3 regions of the Streptomyces sp. NPDC047841 genome follow, and region 1 is predicted to be linked to each of the others. Evidence: riboswitches for the same ligand, from Rfam matches in the RefSeq annotation. Region 1 holds a riboswitch; each other region holds the start of a gene.
What was found. A riboswitch is a leader RNA that binds a small molecule or an ion and turns the genes downstream of it on or off. The one in region 1 is predicted to bind thiamine pyrophosphate.
Positions count from the first base shown of each region.

Region 2: another riboswitch for thiamine pyrophosphate. It lies ahead of thiO (glycine oxidase ThiO); the one in region 1 lies ahead of thiC (phosphomethylpyrimidine synthase ThiC).
Region 3: another riboswitch for thiamine pyrophosphate. It lies ahead of AB0947_RS17110 (thiamine ABC transporter substrate-binding protein); the one in region 1 lies ahead of thiC (phosphomethylpyrimidine synthase ThiC).

Region 1 is NZ_JBEYRP010000015.1:175,665-181,821, forward strand. It holds gene AB0947_RS26080 (metallophosphoesterase) at 1-910, shown strand, start outside; gene AB0947_RS26085 (hypothetical protein) at 1,092-1,955, shown strand; gene thiC (phosphomethylpyrimidine synthase ThiC) at 2,072-3,856, opposite strand; TPP riboswitch at 3,849-4,026, opposite strand; gene AB0947_RS26095 (YibE/F family protein) at 4,099-5,499, shown strand; gene AB0947_RS26100 (SsgA family sporulation/cell division regulator) at 5,629-6,066, opposite strand.
Region 2 is NZ_JBEYRP010000010.1:309,465-315,621, reverse strand. It holds gene AB0947_RS18945 (thiazole synthase) at 1-427, opposite strand, end outside; gene thiS (sulfur carrier protein ThiS) at 431-643, opposite strand; gene thiO (glycine oxidase ThiO) at 640-1,866, opposite strand; TPP riboswitch at 1,864-1,975, opposite strand; gene AB0947_RS18930 (hypothetical protein) at 2,029-2,379, shown strand; gene AB0947_RS18925 (FAD-dependent oxidoreductase) at 2,412-3,671, shown strand; gene AB0947_RS18920 (Rv2175c family DNA-binding protein) at 3,709-4,074, shown strand; gene thiE (thiamine phosphate synthase) at 4,167-4,817, shown strand; gene metF (methylenetetrahydrofolate reductase [NAD(P)H]) at 4,937-5,860, shown strand; gene AB0947_RS18905 (hypothetical protein) at 5,917-6,157, shown strand, end outside.
Region 3 is NZ_JBEYRP010000009.1:253,242-259,398, reverse strand. It holds gene AB0947_RS17125 (LAETG motif-containing sortase-dependent surface protein) at 1-161, shown strand, start outside; gene AB0947_RS17120 (ABC transporter ATP-binding protein) at 457-1,476, opposite strand; gene AB0947_RS17115 (iron ABC transporter permease) at 1,477-3,078, opposite strand; gene AB0947_RS17110 (thiamine ABC transporter substrate-binding protein) at 3,126-4,199, opposite strand; TPP riboswitch at 4,281-4,387, opposite strand; gene rlmN (23S rRNA (adenine(2503)-C(2))-methyltransferase RlmN) at 4,411-5,517, opposite strand; gene AB0947_RS17100 (cytochrome P450) at 5,635-6,157, opposite strand, start outside.

The DNA of each region.
Region 1 (6,157 bases):
GCGCGACCTGCCCGTCATCAACCGCGGCGACACCCTCCAGCTGCCCGTCGAGCCCGCCCCCGCCGCCCCGGCCCCGCAGCCCGCGACCGGGCCCGGCCCGCTCTACGTCGTCGGCGACGTCCACGGCTACCTGGACGAGCTGGTGGCGGCCCTGCAGGAGCAGGGCCTGATCGACGCCTCGGGCCAGTGGTGCGCCGGCACCGCCCGGCTGTGGTTCCTCGGCGACTTCACCGACCGCGGCCCGGACGGCATCGGCGTCATCGACCTGGTCATGCGGCTGTCCGCCGAGGCCGCGGCGGCCGGCGGCTACTGCAAGGCCCTCATGGGCAACCACGAGCTGCTGCTCCTCGGTGCCAAGCGGTTCGGCGACACGCCCGTCACCTCCGGCGCGGGCACCGCCACCTTCCAGGCGGCCTGGCTGCTCAACGGCGGCCAGAAGACCGACATGGACCGCCTCCAGGACCACCATCTGCAGTGGATGGCCCGCCTCGACGCCGTCGAGGAGGTCGACGGCTATCTGCTCCTCCACTCGGACACCACCGCCTACCTCGATTACGGCGACTCCATCGAGGCGGTCAACGACACCGTCCGCGAGGCTCTGACCCGCAACGACGCCGACGAGGTCTGGGACCTGTTCCGCAAGTTCACCAAACGCTTCTCCTTCCGCGACGAGGGCGGCGCCGACGCCGTACGCTCGCTCCTCGATACGTACGGCGGCACCCGGGTCGTTCATGGGCACAGCCCCATTCCCTATCTCCTCGGCCAGGTCGGCTCCGAGGACGGCGAGGAGAGCACCCGCCCGGTCGTCGAGGGACCGCACGTCTACGCCGACGGACTCGCCATCGCCATGGACGGTGGAGTGACCATGGCCGGGAAACTGCTGGTCCAACAACTTCCCCTCGACGGCTGACCGTTAGTCCGGCAGGCATCCCCCAGCCGCGTACCCGCAGGCCGGACCGCGAATTCCGGCAATCCCCTGTCACCGCGCGCCGTCACGGCTCTACCATCGGCTTATCCGTAGCAGGCTCCCCTCCGTTTCTGCCCGACGGCTCGCCGGCGTGCGAGCCCCAAGCCCTACGGAGCATCGGGGGATGCACATGAACAGCGTTCCGCAGCACCTGCAGAGCGAGGACCGCCAGGAATTCGAGCGGCTCCTCGATGAGGCGCTGCGCTCCGCACCGCACCGACCGGAACTGGCCGCTGTCGGACAGCGGCTCAACTCCGAACAACTGCGCACCATGGCCCTCAACGCCTCCGCCCTGATCACGCCGGCGGCGGCGGCCGAGTACCAGCACTACGTCAAGCTGCGCGACGCACTGCGTCACCCGGCGCTGTCCGGCCCGCCGGCCGTCGGCGACTCCGAGGAGGACAGCCCGGGTTCGACCGCCGCGGGCCTCGCCACCACCCTCGGGGAAGCCGCCGAGAGCACCGGCGCGGGCGCCATCGCGGTCGTCGCCGTCCTGGCTCCCGTCCTCTCCGGGACCGCCGCGGTGATCTTCCTGCTCGTCGGCTACGTCCTGAAGGCGCTCGACCCCGGCCGCACCTTCGCCCGGACCATGCTCACCGCCGGGTGGGTGTTCGGTGCCGTCACCGCGGCGACCGTCCTCGTCGCCGCGGTCGGACTGCTGCTCACCGCTCTGCGCAACAGCACCCCGGCGGACGACCGGGCACGGGACGCGGCCCGCGAGGAACTCGCAAGGGCCAGGGAGGCGTGGCGGGACGCCCTGCTGGAGCGCGGCATCCTGCCCTTCCTCCGGGAGGCACTCGCCGAGCCCGGCACCACCGCCGGGCACTCGTCGATCCCGCCCGCACCGACCGGCCGCATACCCCGCCTCGGTTACGACCGCCCCGGCTTCAGCAGCCCCGGCGACGGCACCGCGACCGGCCGCCCGAGCTTCACCAGCCCCGACTACACGAGCCCGGACTTCGGAGGCCCGGAACACCAGCCCGAGTGATCCGGCCGGCCCACCGGTGTGCTGCCACCACACCGGCCGGCCGTCGGCCCTCAGGCCCCGCCGCACCAGCCGGCCGTCATGGGACCGGCCGGCGCGGCGAGTTCAGCGTGCTGCGCTCAGTCCGCGATCGGCAGGTACACCCGGTTGCCCGCGGCCGCGAACTCCTGTGACTTCCGGGCCATGCCCTCCTCGATCTCGGCCCGGCTGCCGCCGTGCTCACGCCGGATGTCCTGCGAGATCTTCATGCTGCAGAACTTCGGGCCGCACATGGAGCAGAAGTGCGCCGTCTTGGCGGGCTCGGCCGGCAGGGTCTCGTCGTGGAACTCCCGTGCCGTGTCCGGGTCCAGCGCGAGGTTGAACTGGTCCTCCCAGCGGAACTCGAAGCGGGCGTCGGACAGCGCGTCGTCCCACTCCTGCGCTCCGGGATGCCCCTTGGCGAGGTCGGCCGCGTGTGCGGCGATCTTGTAGGTGATGACGCCGGTCTTGACGTCGTCCCGGTTGGGCAGGCCGAGGTGCTCCTTGGGCGTGACGTAGCAGAGCATCGCCGTACCCCACCAGGCGATCATCGCGGCACCGATGCCGGAGGTGATGTGGTCGTACGCCGGCGCGACGTCCGTGGTCAGCGGGCCGAGCGTATAGAACGGGGCTTCATCGCAGATCTCCTGCTGAAGGTCGATGTTCTCCTTGATCTTGTGCATCGGGACGTGTCCCGGGCCCTCGATCATCGTCTGTACGTGGAAACGCCTGGCAATCCGGTTGAGTTCCCCGAGCGTCCTCAACTCCGCGAACTGCGCCTCGTCGTTGGCGTCCGCGATCGACCCCGGCCGAAGGCCGTCACCCAGCGAGTACGTGACGTCGTAGGCGGCGAGGATCTCGCACAGCTCCTCGAAGTTCTCGTACAGGAACGATTCCTTGTGGTGCGCCAGGCACCACGCGGCCATGATCGAACCGCCGCGCGAGACGATGCCGGTCTTGCGATGGGCAGTGAGCGGCACGTAGGCCAGCCGGACGCCCGCGTGGACCGTCATGTAGTCCACGCCCTGCTCGGCCTGCTCGATGACGGTGTCCTTGTAGATCTCCCAGGTCAGTTCCTCGGCCTTGCCGTCGACCTTCTCCAGTGCCTGGTAGAGCGGCACCGTGCCGATGGGAACGGGGGAGTTGCGCAGGACCCACTCGCGAGTGGTGTGGATGTTGCGGCCGGTGGACAGGTCCATGACCGTGTCGGCGCCCCAGCGGGTCGCCCAGGTCATCTTCTCGACCTCCTCCTCGATGGAGGACGTCACCGCGGAGTTGCCGATGTTGGCGTTCACCTTCACCAGGAACCGCTTGCCGATGATCATCGGCTCGATCTCCGGGTGGTTGACGTTGGCGGGCAGCACCGCCCGGCCCGCCGCGATCTCCTCGCGCACCACCTCGGGGGAAACGTTCTCCCGGAGCGCCACGAACTCCATCTCCGGCGTGATCTCGCCACGGCGGGCGTACGCGAGCTGCGTCACCGCCTGGCCGTCGCGGCCCCGTCGCGGCTGACGCGGGCGTCCGGGGAAGACCGCGTCCAGGTTCCGCAGCCCGCCGCGCGGCGAGGTGTGCTTGATGCCGTCGTCTTCGGCACGGACCGGACGTCCCGCGTACTCCTCGGTATCGCCGCGGGCGGTGATCCAGTTCTCCCGCAGCGGCGGCAGGCCACGGCGGACGTCCGTGTCGGCGAGTGGATCGGTGTACGGGCCCGATGTGTCGTACAGCGTGACCGACTGCCCGTTGGTGAGGTGCACCTGACGGACCGGCACGCGCAGATCGGGGCGCGAGCCCTCGACGTACGCCTTGTGCCAGCCGATGGACTTCCCGGCCTCCGGGGACTTCTCGTCCTGGACGGAGGCAGGCGTGCGTGCGTCCTTGTTGGCCATGAGACCTACTCCCTACGCCGGCATTACCCGGTAACAGGTTCGGCGGTCGACGCAGCGGTGTCCGTCTGGCGACGTTTCCTGCGGAACACCTCTTGTTCCACGTGAAACATCGCGTGTACGGAGGTCAGCGCCCTCTCAGCCCGGTGCTCCGAGCTCCCGCGTGTGCAAAGGTGCCTCCACGCTAGCGCCATGTGTGGCGCGGTGAACAGTGGGCCCTCCGCCGTTCTTGCGATGATCGGGCGGTGACCAGGATCGAGCAGTACCCTTACCAGCCGCCCGAGCCGCCCCGCCGAGACGGCCCGGAACAGGGTGACGGACACAGCCACGGTCCACGCGGCCACGGCCACTCACACGGCCACAGCCACGGGCCCGCCACCCCCGTCTCCCGGCACCTGCGCAAGGTCATCGCGGCGGTCCTGGTCCCCTTCACCGCAGCGGTCCTGGTCGGCCTCGTGGTGCTCTGGCCGGGGCAAGCCCCCTCCCACAAGCGCACCGGCGTCGGCTTCGACCGGCAGACCCAACAGGCCACGGTCAGCAGGGTCGTCGAGGTCAGCTGCAAGTCGGTGAACGCCTCCGGCGGCACTCCGGCCGGCGACACCTCCACCGCCGAGGGCACGCCGGCGGAGGCGGAGGCCAACCGGACCTGCAAGAGGGCCACCATCCGGATCGACACCGGTAAGGACGAGGGCCGTACCTTCACCGAGATCGTGCAGCCCGACCAGTCGCGGCAACTGCACCAGGGCGAGAAGGTCGTGGTCGCCTACGAGCCCTCGGCCCCCAAGGACCTGCAGTACTCGGTGACCGATGTGAACCGGAAGTTCCCCATGGCACTGCTCGCGGGGATCTTCGCGGTGGCCGTCGTGGTCGTGGGCCGGGTGCGCGGAGTCATGGCACTGGTCGCACTCGCCGTGAGTTTCCTCGTGCTGACGCTGTTCATCCTGCCGGCGATCCTGGAGGGGGCGAACCCGCTGCTGGTGGCCGTGGTGGGGGCGAGCGCCATCATGCTCATCGCCCTGTACATGTGCCACGGGCTGTCGGCGCGCACGTCGGTGGCGGTGCTCGGCACGCTGATCTCGCTCTGCCTGATCGGCATGCTCGGGTCACTGTTCATCGGCTGGGCCGCACTGACCGGTAACACGGACGACAGCACCGGCCTGATCCACGGCCTGTATCCGTCGATCGACATGAGCGGTCTGCTGCTGGCCGGCGTCATCATCGGTTCGCTCGGCGTCCTGGACGACGTGACGGTGACACAGACCTCGGCCGTCTGGGAGCTGCACGAGGCCAATCCGTCGATGGGCTGGCGCGGGCTGTACCGGGCGGGCATCCGCATCGGCCGCGACCACATCGCGTCCGTGGTCAACACCCTGGTGCTCGCCTACGCCGGTGCCGCACTGCCGTTGCTGCTGCTGTTCTCGATCGCGCAGAGCAGCATCGGCACCGTGGCCAACAGCGAGCTGGTGGCCGAGGAGATCGTGCGCACGCTGGTCGGCTCGATCGGTCTGGTCGCCTCGGTCCCGGTCACCACCGCACTGGCCGCGCTCGTCGTGTCGGCCGACCGGACCGGTCCTGCTGCCCCGGCGACCGCAGCGACACAGCCCGCACCGGCACGCGGCGGCCGGGGCCGACGCCGGAAGCGGTGACGCGGGAAGATGAGCCGGACGCGGTGACGCACGGAGGGATGAGCCGCTAGCCGTCAGCCGTCCGCCGCAGAAGCGTTCCTGCACAGCCGTGTGGCACGGCGGACCGCCCACCACCCCTTGCCCAGCGTTTCAGCCGGCGCTCTGCTCCTCTGCCAGGATGCGGTCCAGGGCCTCGTCGAGATGGGCGTCGAAGTCGGCGAGCGCACCCTCCTGGCCGAGCGGAACGAGCTTGTCCGTCCGGTCGAGGAAGGCCACGAGCGGTGGCGCCGACGAGCGGAACAGGGCCTGGTCGCCGCCGACCTGAAGCCGGATCAGCACCTCACCGAGCACCTCGGACTCGACGGGGGCGATGTGCACGTCCCCCTCCCCGCACGGGCGGCCGACCCCGTCGATCAGCAGCTCCCGCCCGAAGGCCCAGGTCACCGGGGCGTCGCCGGGCAGATGGAAGGTGAGGCGTACGGCATACGGATCACAGGTCTCGTAGCGCAACTCCACCGGGATGCGGAAGGAGAGCTCCTCCGACACGAGAAAGCTCATCATGACTTCTGCCTGTACGGACTCGCGCATTGCCTATCCCGTCATATGACATCGACTGGCCGGGATTGATCCCTCTGACCGTGGTCAAATCTTGCTGAAAGTACACAAGAGATCACAAGGA
Region 2 (6,157 bases), on a different contig from region 1:
GCTTGCGCGCGAGCACCGGATCGTCGTTCGTGTACGGCAGCACCGTGAACCCGTCGTCCACCAGCGTCTCCGCCGCCTCCAGCAGCTCCACCGGATCCGGCAGCAGCGTCCGCTCGTCGGCGATGACCTCCAGCTTCACCAGGTCCGTGCCCAGCGCCTCCCGGGCCAGCCGGGCGGTCAGCACGGCCTCGCCCGCGGTGAAGCAGCCGGCCGTGTTCGGCAGCACCCGGATGCCGAGCTTCTCCAGCACCGACAGCACCGAGCCGTGCACGGAGGGGTCCACCCGGCGCATCGCGACCGTGGTCAGTTCCGTACCGGAGGCGACCAGCGCCCGCTCCAGCACGTCCAGGCTGGGCGCCCCGCCCGTGCCCATGATCAGCCGGGAGGAGAAGGACAGGTCACCGAGGACCAGGGGATCACCGGTCATGGCTCAGCCTCCCTGCACGGCGGTGAGGACCTCGACCCGGTCGCCGTCGGCGAGGGCGGTCGTCGCCCACCGCGCGCGTGGGACGACCGTCTCGTTGACGGCGGCGGCCACCCCGCGCGGGGCGGCGGTGAGGGTCCGGACGAGGGTGTCGAGGGCGGTGCCCGGGGCGATCTCCCGGCGCTCCCCGTTGACGGAAATCATGACCGGGCTGTTCATACGGGCTGCTCCACCTCTTCCTTCTCTTCCCTCGTCTCCCCGTGCTCTTCCCTCGTCCCCACGCGCGCGGCGGCCTCTGCGGACGCGGCGCCGAACCGCCGCGGGGTGAACGGACGGGCCTCCTCCGGAAGCTCGCCGGTGACCAGCGCGTGCGCCAGCACGTCCCCGGTGACCGGCGTGAGCAGCACGCCGTTGCGGTAGTGCCCGGTGGCCAGCAGCAGCCCGGCCAGCCCGGACGGGCCGAGCAGCGGCGCGTTGTCCGGGGAGCCGGGGCGCAGCCCGGCCCGGGTCTCGGTCAGCGGCAGCTCGGTGATGCCGGGCACCAGCTCGTGCGCGTCGCGCAGCAGCTCGTACACGCCGCCGGCGGTGACCGTCGTGTCCCAGCCCAGCTCCTCGCTGGTGGCGCCGACGACCAGTTCGCCGTTCTCCCGCGGCACCAGATAGACCTGGCCGCCCCGCACCACGGCCCGCACGGTCCGGCTCAGGAACGGCGCGTACCGGCGCGGCACGGTCAGCCGCAGCACCTGCCCCTTCACCGGCCGCACCGGAGGCAGCAGCTCGTCCGGCACGCCCGCGAGCCGCCCGCTCAGGCTGCCGGCCGCGAGCACCACCCGGTCCGCGCGCAGAGCCGTGCCGTCCGCCGTGGTGGCCCCGGCGGCCCGGTCCCGCACCACGTCCAGCCGCTCCGCCCACGCCCGGTGGAACACCACACCGGCCCGCTCGCACGCGGCCACCAGGGCCGCCGCCAGCCGGCGCGGGTCGATCTGGTGGTCGCCGTCGACCCGCAGCCCGCCCCGCACCCCCGGCGCCAGCATCGGCTCCAGGCGCCGGCACTCCCGCCCCGACAGCCACTCCGAGGTGAGGCCCGCGCGCCGCTGGAGCGCGTGCAGCTCGCGCAGGTGGGCCCGGTCGTCGGCGTCCAGGGCGACGGCGAGGGTGCCGCAGCGGCGGTAGCCGAGGTCATGGCCGGTCAGTTCGGTCAGCTCGGCCGCGAAGGCGGGGTAGCGGCGGGCCGACTCCAGGTTCAGGGCGAGCAGGGTCTCCTCGCCGTAGTGCAGCTCGGTGACCGCGGCCAGCATCCCGGCCGCGACCTGCGCGGCCCCGCCGCCGGGTGCGGGGTCCACCACGGCCGTGGCCAGCCCGCGCTGCGCCGCGCGCCAGGCCGTGACCAGGCCGATGATCCCGCCCCCGATGACGAGGACGTCGGACGTACGTGACGACATGGGCGTCCAGCCCCTCCCTTCGCCGGCATGACCCGGATCAGGTTCGTACGGTCGGAGGCCGCCAGCCTCCCTCTCAGCCCGGTGCGTCCGGGCTCCCGCGAGTGCTTGTACGGTGGCAACCCTAGCCCGCCGTTCCTCCCACCCGTAAGGGAGCCCCGTTCCATGGCCCGTTCGCTCGACGGACTGATCCTCGCCCCCGTGGCGGACCAAGCCCCAGGTCAGGTGGGTACCCGCACACGGTTCGCGTACCACGAGGAGGACGGCGCGATCTGGGCGGAGTACGCGGGCGGCGACGTCGTGCGCGGCCACCTGGTCGGCACCCGCGAGGGCGACCGGCTGGACTTCCGGTACGTGCAGCTGAAGACCGACGGGACGACCTCCTCGGGGCACTGCGCGTCCACGGTCGTCGAGCTGCCGGACGGGCGGGTGCGCCTGGACGAGACCTGGGAGTGGGAGTCCCAGGCCGGCTCCGGCACGAGCGTGGTGGAGCAGGTCACCGAGCCCGCCCCCTGACTGACTCCTCGTCAATTGTCTATGGTGATCGGGTGAGCGAGCAGACAGCGCAAGAGGGCACGGCGGCGGCGCGGCGCGTGGTCGTCGTCGGCGCGGGCATGGCCGGGGTGCAGACCGCGGTCGCCCTGCGGGAGCAGGGTTTCCGGGGCGACGTGACCGTCATCGGCGCCGAGCCGCACCAGCCGTACGACCGGCCGCCGCTGTCGAAGGCGGTGCTGCTCGGCAAGGCCGAGGACTCCGCCTTCGAGGTGGACTTCGAGTCCCTCGGCGTCGAGCTGCGGCTCGGCTGCGAGGTGTACGGCGTGCGCCCCGCCGAGCGCGAGCTGGACACCGGGACGGGCCCGGTGCCGTACGACGTCCTGGTCCTCGCCACCGGCGCCGAACCGGTCCGGCTGCCCGGCACCGAGGGCATGCCCGGCGTGCACCTGCTGCGCACCCTGGACGACGCCGAACGGCTGCGCCCCGTGCTCGCCCGGCAGCACGACATCGTGGTCGTGGGCGCCGGCTGGATCGGCGCCGAGTTCGCCACCGCCGCCCGCGAGGCCGGCTGCGCGGTGACCGTCGTGGAGGCCGCCGGCCATCCGCTCGCCGGTGCCCTGCCCGCCGAGGTCGCCGCGCCCATGGCCGCCTGGTACGCCGAGGCGGGCGTGGAGCTGCGCGTCCACGCGCGCGTGGAGCGCGTCGAGCCCGGCGAGGTGGTGCTCGACGACGGAACCCGGCTGCCCGCGGACGCCGTCGTCGTCGGCATCGGCGCCCGCCCCGCCACCGGCTGGCTGGCCGGCTCCGGCATCGAGCTGGGCGCGCACGGCGAGGTCCTCACCGACGACCGCCTGTGCACCTCCGTGCCCGAGGTGTACGCCGTCGGCGACTGCGCCTCCTTCCCGTCCGCGCGCTACGGCGAGCGGCTCCTCGTCCACCACTGGGACAACGCCCTGCAGGGCCCGCGCACGGTCGCCGCGAACATCCTCGGCGAGACCCCGGCGGTCTACGACCCGGTGCCGTACTTCTGGTCCGAGCAGTTCGGCCGCTTCGTCCAGTACGCGGGTCACCACTCCGGGGCCGACCGGCTGGTGCGGCGCGGCGACCCGGCGGGCCCAGCCTGGACGGTCTGCTGGCTCCGCCAGGACCGCCTGGTGGCCCTCCTGGCCGTCGGCCGCCCCCGCGACCTGGCCCAGGGCCGCCGCCTGATCGAGGCGGGCCGGCGGATGGACCCCGAGGCGCTGACCGACCCGGCGCGGCCCCTGAAGAACGCCACGGCCGACCAGCACACCCTCCCGCCTGGACCTGCCTGACTTCCGACTGTCGGTGGGGGATGGCAGGCTAGGGAGCGTGACCGAGATTGACGCAAAGATCGATGCTCTCGTCCCCGCCTGGCTCACCCTGCCCGACATCGCCGACATGCTCGGTGTCGAGGTGACGCGTGTCCGGCAGCTGGTCAAGGAGGGCCAGCTCATCGCCGTACGCCGGGGTGAGAACAGGGCGCTGCACGTCCCCGCCGCCTTCATCGACGGGGACAAGGTCGTCAAGGGCCTGGCCGGGACCCTGACGCTCCTGCGGGACGACGGCTTCACGGTCGAAGAGATGATCGAATGGCTCTTCACCCCCGACCCGACCCTGCCCGGCACCCCCGCGCAGGCCCTGAGCGAGAATCGCGGCACGGAGGTGAAGCGCCGCGCCCAGGCGCTCGCCGTCTGAGCCGATCCGCAGCAGGCAGGTGGCGTGCGGGCCGGACGCCCGTACGCCACCGCGCACCACCGCCAGGGACACCGACCACGGGGGGACCCCGCATGTCCGACACCGCCCGCGCCGCGCTCGCCGACGCCCGCCTGTACCTGTGCACGGACGCCCGCACGCGCCAGGGCGACCTGCCGGAGTTCCTGGACGCGGTCCTGGCCGGCGGTGTCGACGTCGTGCAGCTGCGGGACAAGGGCATGGAGGCCGCCGAGGAGCTGGAGCACCTGGAGGTCTTCGCCGACGCCTGCGCCCGGCACGGCAAGCTGCTCGCGGTCAACGACCGGGCGGACGTCGCCCATGCCGCCCGCGCCGACGTGCTCCACCTCGGCCAGGGTGATCTCCCGGTCCCCGCGGCCCGGGCGATCCTCGGCGACCGGGTGCTGATAGGCCGCTCCACGCACGCCGAGGCGGAGGCCGCGGCCGCCGCCGTCCAGGACGGCGTGGACTACTTCTGCACCGGCCCCTGCTGGCCCACCCCCACCAAGCCCGGCCGCCACGCCCCCGGCCTGGACCTGGTCCGCTACACGGCGTCCCTCGGCACCGACCGCCCCTGGTTCGCCATCGGCGGCATCGACCTCGGCAACCTGGACCAGGTGCTCGACGCCGGGGCCCGCCGGGTGGTCGTGGTCCGCGCGATCACCGGGGCGGACGACCCGGGCGCGGCTGCGGCTGAGTTCGCGAAGCGGCTGCGGGACGCCCGCTAGGGCCTCCGAACGGCAGGTCCGAGGGCCGTTCTGTCCACCTGCTGGACAGGAGAGCGGCAAATCGGGCAAATTGCCGACATCCGGTTGGGGGACCGCCCACCCCTGGCTAACCTGCCGGTATGGCCCTCGGAACCGCATCCACCAGGACTGATCGCGCGCGCACCGTGCGCGACATCCTCGCCACCGGCAAGACGACGTACTCGTTCGAGTTCTCGGCGCCGAAGACCCCGAAGGGCGAGCGGAACCTGTGGAGCGCGCTCCGGCGGGTCGAGGCGGTCGCCCCCGACTTCGTCTCCGTGACCTACGGCGCCGGCGGATCCACCCGCGCGGGCACGGTCAAGGAGACCCAGCAGATCGTCGCGGACACCACGCTGACCCCGGTCGCCCACCTCACCGCGGTCGACCACTCCATCGCCGAGCTGCGCAACATCATCGGCCAGTACGCGGACGCCGGCATCCGCAACATGCTCGCCGTGCGCGGCGACCCGCCCGGCGACCCGATGGGCGAGTGGGTGCCGCACCCCCGCGGCCTGACCTACGCGGCCGAACTCGTCCGGCTCATCAAGGAGTCGGGCGACTTCTGCGTGGGCGTCGCCGCGTTCCCGGAGATGCACCCGCGCTCCGCGGACTGGGACACCGACGTCGCCCACTTCGTGGACAAGTGCCGTGCGGGCGCCGACTACGCCATCACGCAGATGTTCTTCCAGCCGGAGTCGTATCTGCGCCTGCGCGACCGCGTGGCGGCCGCGGGCTGCGGGACGCCGGTCATCCCGGAAATCCTGCCGGTCACCAGTGTGAAGATGCTGGAACGGTTGCCGAAGCTCAGCAACGCCCTTGTCCCGGACGCCCTGAAAGAGCGGATCCTCACAGCGAAGGACGATCCGGCGGCGGTACGCTCCATCGGTATCGACTTCGCCACGGAGTTCTGCGCGCGGCTGCTGGCCGAGGGAGTGCCCGGACTGCACTTCATCACGCTCAACAACTCCACGGCGACCCTGGAAATCTACGAGAACCTGGGCCTGCACCACCCCCCGCAGGCCTAGACCGGCCGCATCGCGATACGACACACTGCGTAGCGGCCACTGGGAGAGGGGCGTACATGGGCTGGACGGTCCTCTACATTGCGTTCGGCGGCGTCGCGCTGTGGCTGCTGGGCGAGGTACTGCTGCAGTACAAGGCGCGGCTGCGCTGGCGCCTCCTCGCCTTCGGCGGCTTCCTCGGCGTCGTGGTGGGCGTGCTGATGCCGTCCGTCATCGTGATCGGGCTGGGCGCGATCGCCTTCGCGGTCGGCCAGACCTACGTCACGCTGTCGTTCCGCCGCGGCTTCGCCTCCGGCTGGG
Region 3 (6,157 bases), on a different contig from region 1:
GTAACGCGCCGTCCCCGGCCGCCGGTGAGTCCAACCTCGCCGAGACCGGTGCGAACTCCAACACCGGTCTGATAGCCGGTGTCGCGGCGCTCCTGGTCGTCGCCGGCGGCGGCGCCGTCTGGTTCGGCATGCGCCGCCGCGGGGCGAGCCGCAACGGCTGACCGCACCTCGGTACCGCGTCCCGGCCCGTCCCCCGCACCCAGGGGGGCGGGCCGGGGCGCGTCAGCCGCACGCGGTCCGCTCCGGCCAGAACTCCGGCACCTCGGTGAGCGGGCCGCGCGGGGCGACCGTCGCCTTTCCGTGCCCGCGCCGCCGCGTAGGGCGTGATGCCCCGCACCCACTCCACGAGACGGCGCGCCGACGGCCGGCTCGCCGATGCCGGCGAGCCGGCGGTCCAGGGCCGCCGCGTGCCCGCGCCCCTGCCGACCGGCGCCCTTTCCCCCAAGGGCTCGTTGATCAGTCGAGCACGACCGTTTCGGCCGCGTCGAACTCCACGCCGACCGACGCGCCGGGCTCCGGCGCGTCCCGGAGCGGGCAGGCCGCCTCCAGCCGGGGGCCGTCCGCCGGCTGGAGGCGGAGGGCCACATGGGTGCCCTTGAAGGTGCGCGCGGTCACCGTGCACGCCAGGCCCTGGCCGGCGGACACGAGCCGGACGCCGGCCGGGCGGACCAGGACCGTGCGGTGGCCCTGCGCGGACCCGTCGGGCACCGGCAGCTTGCCCCACGGGCTGTCGGCGGCCGTGCCGGCGACGGTCGCCGGGACCACGTTCTCGAAGCCGAGGAACCGGGCCACGAACGCGTCGGCGGGCCGCTGCCACACCTCGAGCGGCGTCCCGGACTGGGCGATCCGCCCGTCCCGCATCACCACCACCCGGTCGGCCAGCGCGAACGCCTCCGACTGGTCGTGGGTCACGGCGAGCACGGTCGTCCCCAGCCGGCCGAACAGCTCCCGCAGTTCGACCACCAGCCGCTCCCGCAGCGAACGGTCCAGCTGGCCCAGCGGCTCGTCCAGCATCAGCAGCCGGGGCCGGGGCGCGAGCGCCCGGGCGAGGGCCACGCGCTGCTGCTCGCCGCCGGACAGCGAGGCCACCGCCCGCCGGGCGGCGCCGGGCAGCCCGACCAGCTCCAGCAACCGGCCCACCTCGGCGTCCCGTTCGCCCCTGGCGACGCCGTGCATGCGCAGACCGAAGGCCACGTTCGCGCCGACGTCCCGCTGCGGGAACAACTGGTGGTCCTGGAACATCAGTCCGACGCCCCGCCGGTGCGCGGGTACGCCCGCCTGGTCCCGGGCCCCGAGCAGGACGCGACCGCCGGACAGGGGCTGGAGCCCTGCCACGGCCCGCAGCAGGGTGGACTTGCCGCTGCCGCTGGGGCCGAGGACGCACACCACCTCCTGCTCGGCGACATCGAGGGCGACGGCGTCGAGCACGGCCCGCCCGCCGAAGCGCACGGTCGCGGCATCCAGGCTCAGCAGCATCTAGAACTCCCCCGTCCGGTCGGTCCGCAGCCGCTCCAGAACGAGCAGCGCGGCGGCGCACACCACCATGAGAATCGTCGAAAGGGCCATCGCCTGGCCGTAGTTGAGTTCGCCGGGGCGGCTGAGCAGCCGGGCCACCGCGACCGGGAGCGTCGGGTTGTCGGGCCGGGCGATGAACACGGTGGCCCCGAACTCGCCCAGCGACACGGCGAACGCGAACCCGGACGCGACCAGCAGCGCCCGCCGCACCAGCGGCAGGTCCACCTCCCGCCACACCCGCCAGGGCGAGGCGCCGAGCACGGCCGCCGCCTCCCGGAGCCGGACGTCCACCGCGCGCAGCACGGGCAGCATGGTCCGTACGACGAAGGGGGCGCCGACCAGTGCCTGGGCGAGCGGCACCAGTATCCAGGACTGCCGCAGGTCCAGCGGCGGCCTGTCGAGGGCGATCAGGAAGCCGAAGCCGACGGTCACGGCGGAGACGCCGAGCGGCAGCATGAGCAGGGCGTCGAAGCCCCGCACCAGCCGTCCCGCGTCCCGCCGGGCCAGCGCGGCGGCGGCGAGAGCGCCGATCACCACGGCGATGGCGGTGGCCGCGACCGCGTACTGCAGCGAGGTCCACACCGCGTGCACGGGCGCCACCAGGAACGTACCGCCGTCCGCGCGGGTCAGCGCCCGGTAGTAACCGAGACCGGGCGCGTCCAGGGAGCGGCGGACGAGGACGGCGAGCGGCAGGACCAGCAGCAGCGCGACGACGGCGAGGACCGAGGCGAGCAGGGTCCACTGTCCGGCGCCGCGCGGGCGCCGGGCCGTCACCGCCGGGTCCACGAGCCGCAGCGCGGTCTCCCGGCGCCGTACCGTCCAGGCGTGCACGGCGAGGACCGCGCCGACCGCCGCGAACTGGACCAGGGTGAGGACGGCGGCCGTGGACAGGTCGAAGACCTCGGAGGTCTGCCGGTAGATCTCCACTTCGAGGGTGGAGAAGGTGGGGCCGCCGAGGATCTGCACCACGCCGAAGGAGGTGAAGGTGAACAGGAACACCATCAGGGCGGCGGCGGCCACGGCGGGCGCGAGCGCGGGCAGGGTGACCTTCCGCCAGGCCGTCAGCGGTGAGGCGCCCAGCATCCGGGCGGCCTCCTCCTGCCGGGGGTCGAGCTGCGCCCACAGGCCGCCCACGGTCCGCACGACGACCGCGAAGTTGAAGAAGACGTGGGCCAGCAGGATCGCCCACACCGTGGTGTCCAGCCGTACCCCCCACAGCTCGTCCAGCAGCCCGCCGCGGCCGAGCAGCGCCAGGAAGGCGCTGCCCGCGACGACGGTCGGCAGCACGAACGGGACGGTGACGACGGCCCGCAGCAGCTGCTTGCCCGGGAAGTCGAGGCGGGCGAAGACGTAGCCGGCGGGCAGGGCGAGCAGCAGGGTGAGCGCGGTGGAGGCGAGCGCCTGCCAGGTGGTGAACCACAGCACGTGCCGGATGTCCGGCCGGGTGACGACGTCCGCGATCCGGCCGAGGTACCAGGCGCCGTCCGTCTTCAGCCCGCGCGCGACGATCGCGGCCACGGGCCAGGCGAAGAACAGCGCGAAGAACGCGACGGGCAGGGCCATGAGGCCGAGCCGCACCGCGCTCCCGCGCCCGTCCCTGACGCGGGCGGTCACTTCAGTACGAGTGACGTCCACGACTTGACCCACTGGTCGCGGTTGGCGGCGATCTTGTCCGGGGCCACGGTCGCGGGATCCTTGGCGGCCGGCCCGTACTTCGTGAAGTCGGCGGGGACGGCCGCCCCCTGCACCACCGGGTAGACGAACATGTTCAGCGGCATGTCCTGCTGGAACTCCTTGGTCAGCAGGAAGTCGAGGAACGCCTTGCCGCCCTTGGTGTTCTTCGCGTTGCTCAGCAGTCCGGCGTACTCGGTCTGCCGGAAGCAGGTGCCGTACGACACCCCGGTCGGGGCGGTGCCGGGCCGCTTCTTGGCGTAGATCACCTCGGCGGGCGGGGAGGAGGCGTACGACACCACGAGCGGCCGGTCGCCACCCGCCTTCTTGCCCTCGGAGGAACCGGAGAACTCCTGGTAGTAGGCCTGCTCCCAGCCGTCGACCACCTTGACGCCGTTGGCCTTGAGCTTCTTCCAGTAGTCCTGCCAGCCGCTGTCCCCGAACCGGGCGGCGCTGCCGAGCAGGAAGCCGAGGCCCGGCGAGGAGGTGGCCGCGTTCTCGGTGACGAGGAGGTTCTTGTACGCGGGATCGGCGAGGTCCGCGAAGGACTGCGGCGGCGTCAGCTTGTGCGCGCTGAACCAGGCCTTGTCGTAGTTGACGCAGATGTCGCCGGTGTCGACGGGCGTGACGCGGTGCTTGTCCTGGTCGACGCGGAACTCGGGCCGGACCGTGTCGTAGCCCTTGGCCCGGTACGGCTGGAACAGCCCGTTGTCCAGGGCTCGGGAGAGCAGGGTGTTGTCGACGCCGAAGAAGACGTCGCCCTGCGGGTTGTCCTTGGTCAGGACGGCCTTGTTGACGGCCTGCCCGGCGTCGCCGTCCTTCAGGACCCTGACCTTGTACCCGGACTGCTTCTCGAAGTCCTTCAGCACGTTCTTGGAGACGGCCCACGAGTCATGGCTGACCAGGGTCACGGTCTTGGAATCCGCGGCCGGCCCGCTCGTGCCGGAACCGCACGCGGACAGGCCGAGCAGGCCGAGCCCGACCGCCACGGCCACGAAGGTCTTGTTGTGCACTGGATGTCCTCCTGGGGTTGGCCAGGAAGAGACGCGGCCCTGCCCGGGCTCCGCTGGGGAGACCCGGGCAGGGCGCAACAGCTTGAGTGGTGACCGAACTTCCTACCCAGAATGACCTGGGCGAGGTTCAGAGGGTCTGCGGCCCGGTGCCGCACTCTCAGCGCTGTGGCGCTCCCCTGTCGGAATATGAAGATATGCGGACGGGGTCAGATTACCGCTCGGTGGCCGCGAGCTGACCGCAGGCCCCGTCGATCTCCTGCCCCCGGGTGTCCCGGACGGTGACGGGCACGCCGTGCGCGGCGATCGCCTCCACGAACGCCTTCTCGTCCTCCGGCCGCGACGCGGTCCACTTCGACCCCGGCGTCGGGTTCAGCGGGATGAGGTTGACGTGCACGGGCTTGCCCTTCAGCAGCCGCCCGAGCCTGTCGCCCCGCCACGCCTGGTCGTTGATGTCGCGGATGAGCGCGTACTCGATGGACAGCCGGCGCCCGGACTTCTCGGTGTACTCGAACCCGGCGTCCAGCACCTCGCGCACCTTCCACCGCGTGTTCACGGGGACGAGGGTGTCGCGCAGCTCGTCGTCGGGGGCGTGCAGGGAGATCGCGAGCCGGCACTTCAGGCCCTCGTCGGCGAACCGGTGGATGGCCGGCACGAGTCCGACGGTGGAGACGGTGATCCCGCGCTGCGAGAGGCCGAGCCCGTCCGGGGCGGGGTCGGTGAGCGCCCGGATGGCGCCGACGACCCGCTTGTAGTTGGCGAGGGGCTCGCCCATCCCCATGAAGACGATGTTGGACAGCCGCGCGGGCCCACCGGGCACCTCGCCGTCCCGCAGCGCCCGCATGCCGTCCACGATCTGGTGGACGATCTCCGCGGTGGACAGGTTCCGGTCCAGCCCGGCCTGCCCGGTCGCGCAGAACGGGCAGTTCATACCGCACCCGGCCTGCGAGCTGATGCACATGGTGACCCGGTCCGGGTACCGCATGAGCACCGACTCGACCAGCGTCCCGTCGAACAGCCGCCACAGCGTCTTGCGCGTGGTCCCCTGGTCGGTGGACAGGTGCCGGACGACGGTCATCAGCTCCGGGAACAGCGCTTCCTGAAGCTTGGCGCGGGAGCCGGCGGGGATGTCGGTCCACTGCTCCGGGTCGTGCGCGTACCGCGCGAAGTAGTGCTGCGAGAGCTGCTTGGCACGGAACGGCTTCTCACCGATCCCGGCCACGGCGTCCTTGCGCTCAGCGGGCGTGAGGTCGGCGAGATGCCGCGGCGGCTTCTTGGCTCCGCGCGGCGCGACGAAAATGAGTTCTCCGGGCTTGGGCATGGTGCATCCAGTGTCGCAGATCCACACAGGTGGCCCGGCGAGTGTGTGACGCGGCCGTTCCTGGTCGCCGTCGGTGTCCCGGCTCCGGTTCCGGTTCTTCTCTTGCCACCCGACGTGTCACCACGTCACGGGCAGGGCCCTCGGCCCGCGGATCAGCCCCTGCGTCTGGAACTCGACTTCCTCGGGCGGCACGGCCAGGCGGATGCCGGGGAAGCGGGTGAGTACGGCGCCGATCATGACCTCGGCTTCCATGCGGGCCATGACGGCGGCCAGGCAGTGGTGCGGGCCGTGCCCGAAGGCCAGGTGGGCGGGGTTGTCGCGGTCGAAGTCCAGGGCGTCCGGGTCGGGGAAGACCTCGGGGTCGCGGTTGGCGGCGAGGTAGGCGTTGTAGACGACGTCGCCGGCCCGTATCAGCCGGCCGCCGACCGCCACGTCCTCCGTGGCGACGCGCGGGATGCCGACGCCGTTGCGGTGCGGGACGTAGCGGAACAGTTCCTCCACGGCCCGGGGCAGCAGCTCCGGCTCACGGCGCAGCCGGTCCAGGTGCCCGGGGTGGGTGAGCAGCGCGTACATCATCGAACCGCTGTTGTTGCGGACCGCGTGACCGCCGCTGACCTGGACGGCGATGGCCAGGGACATC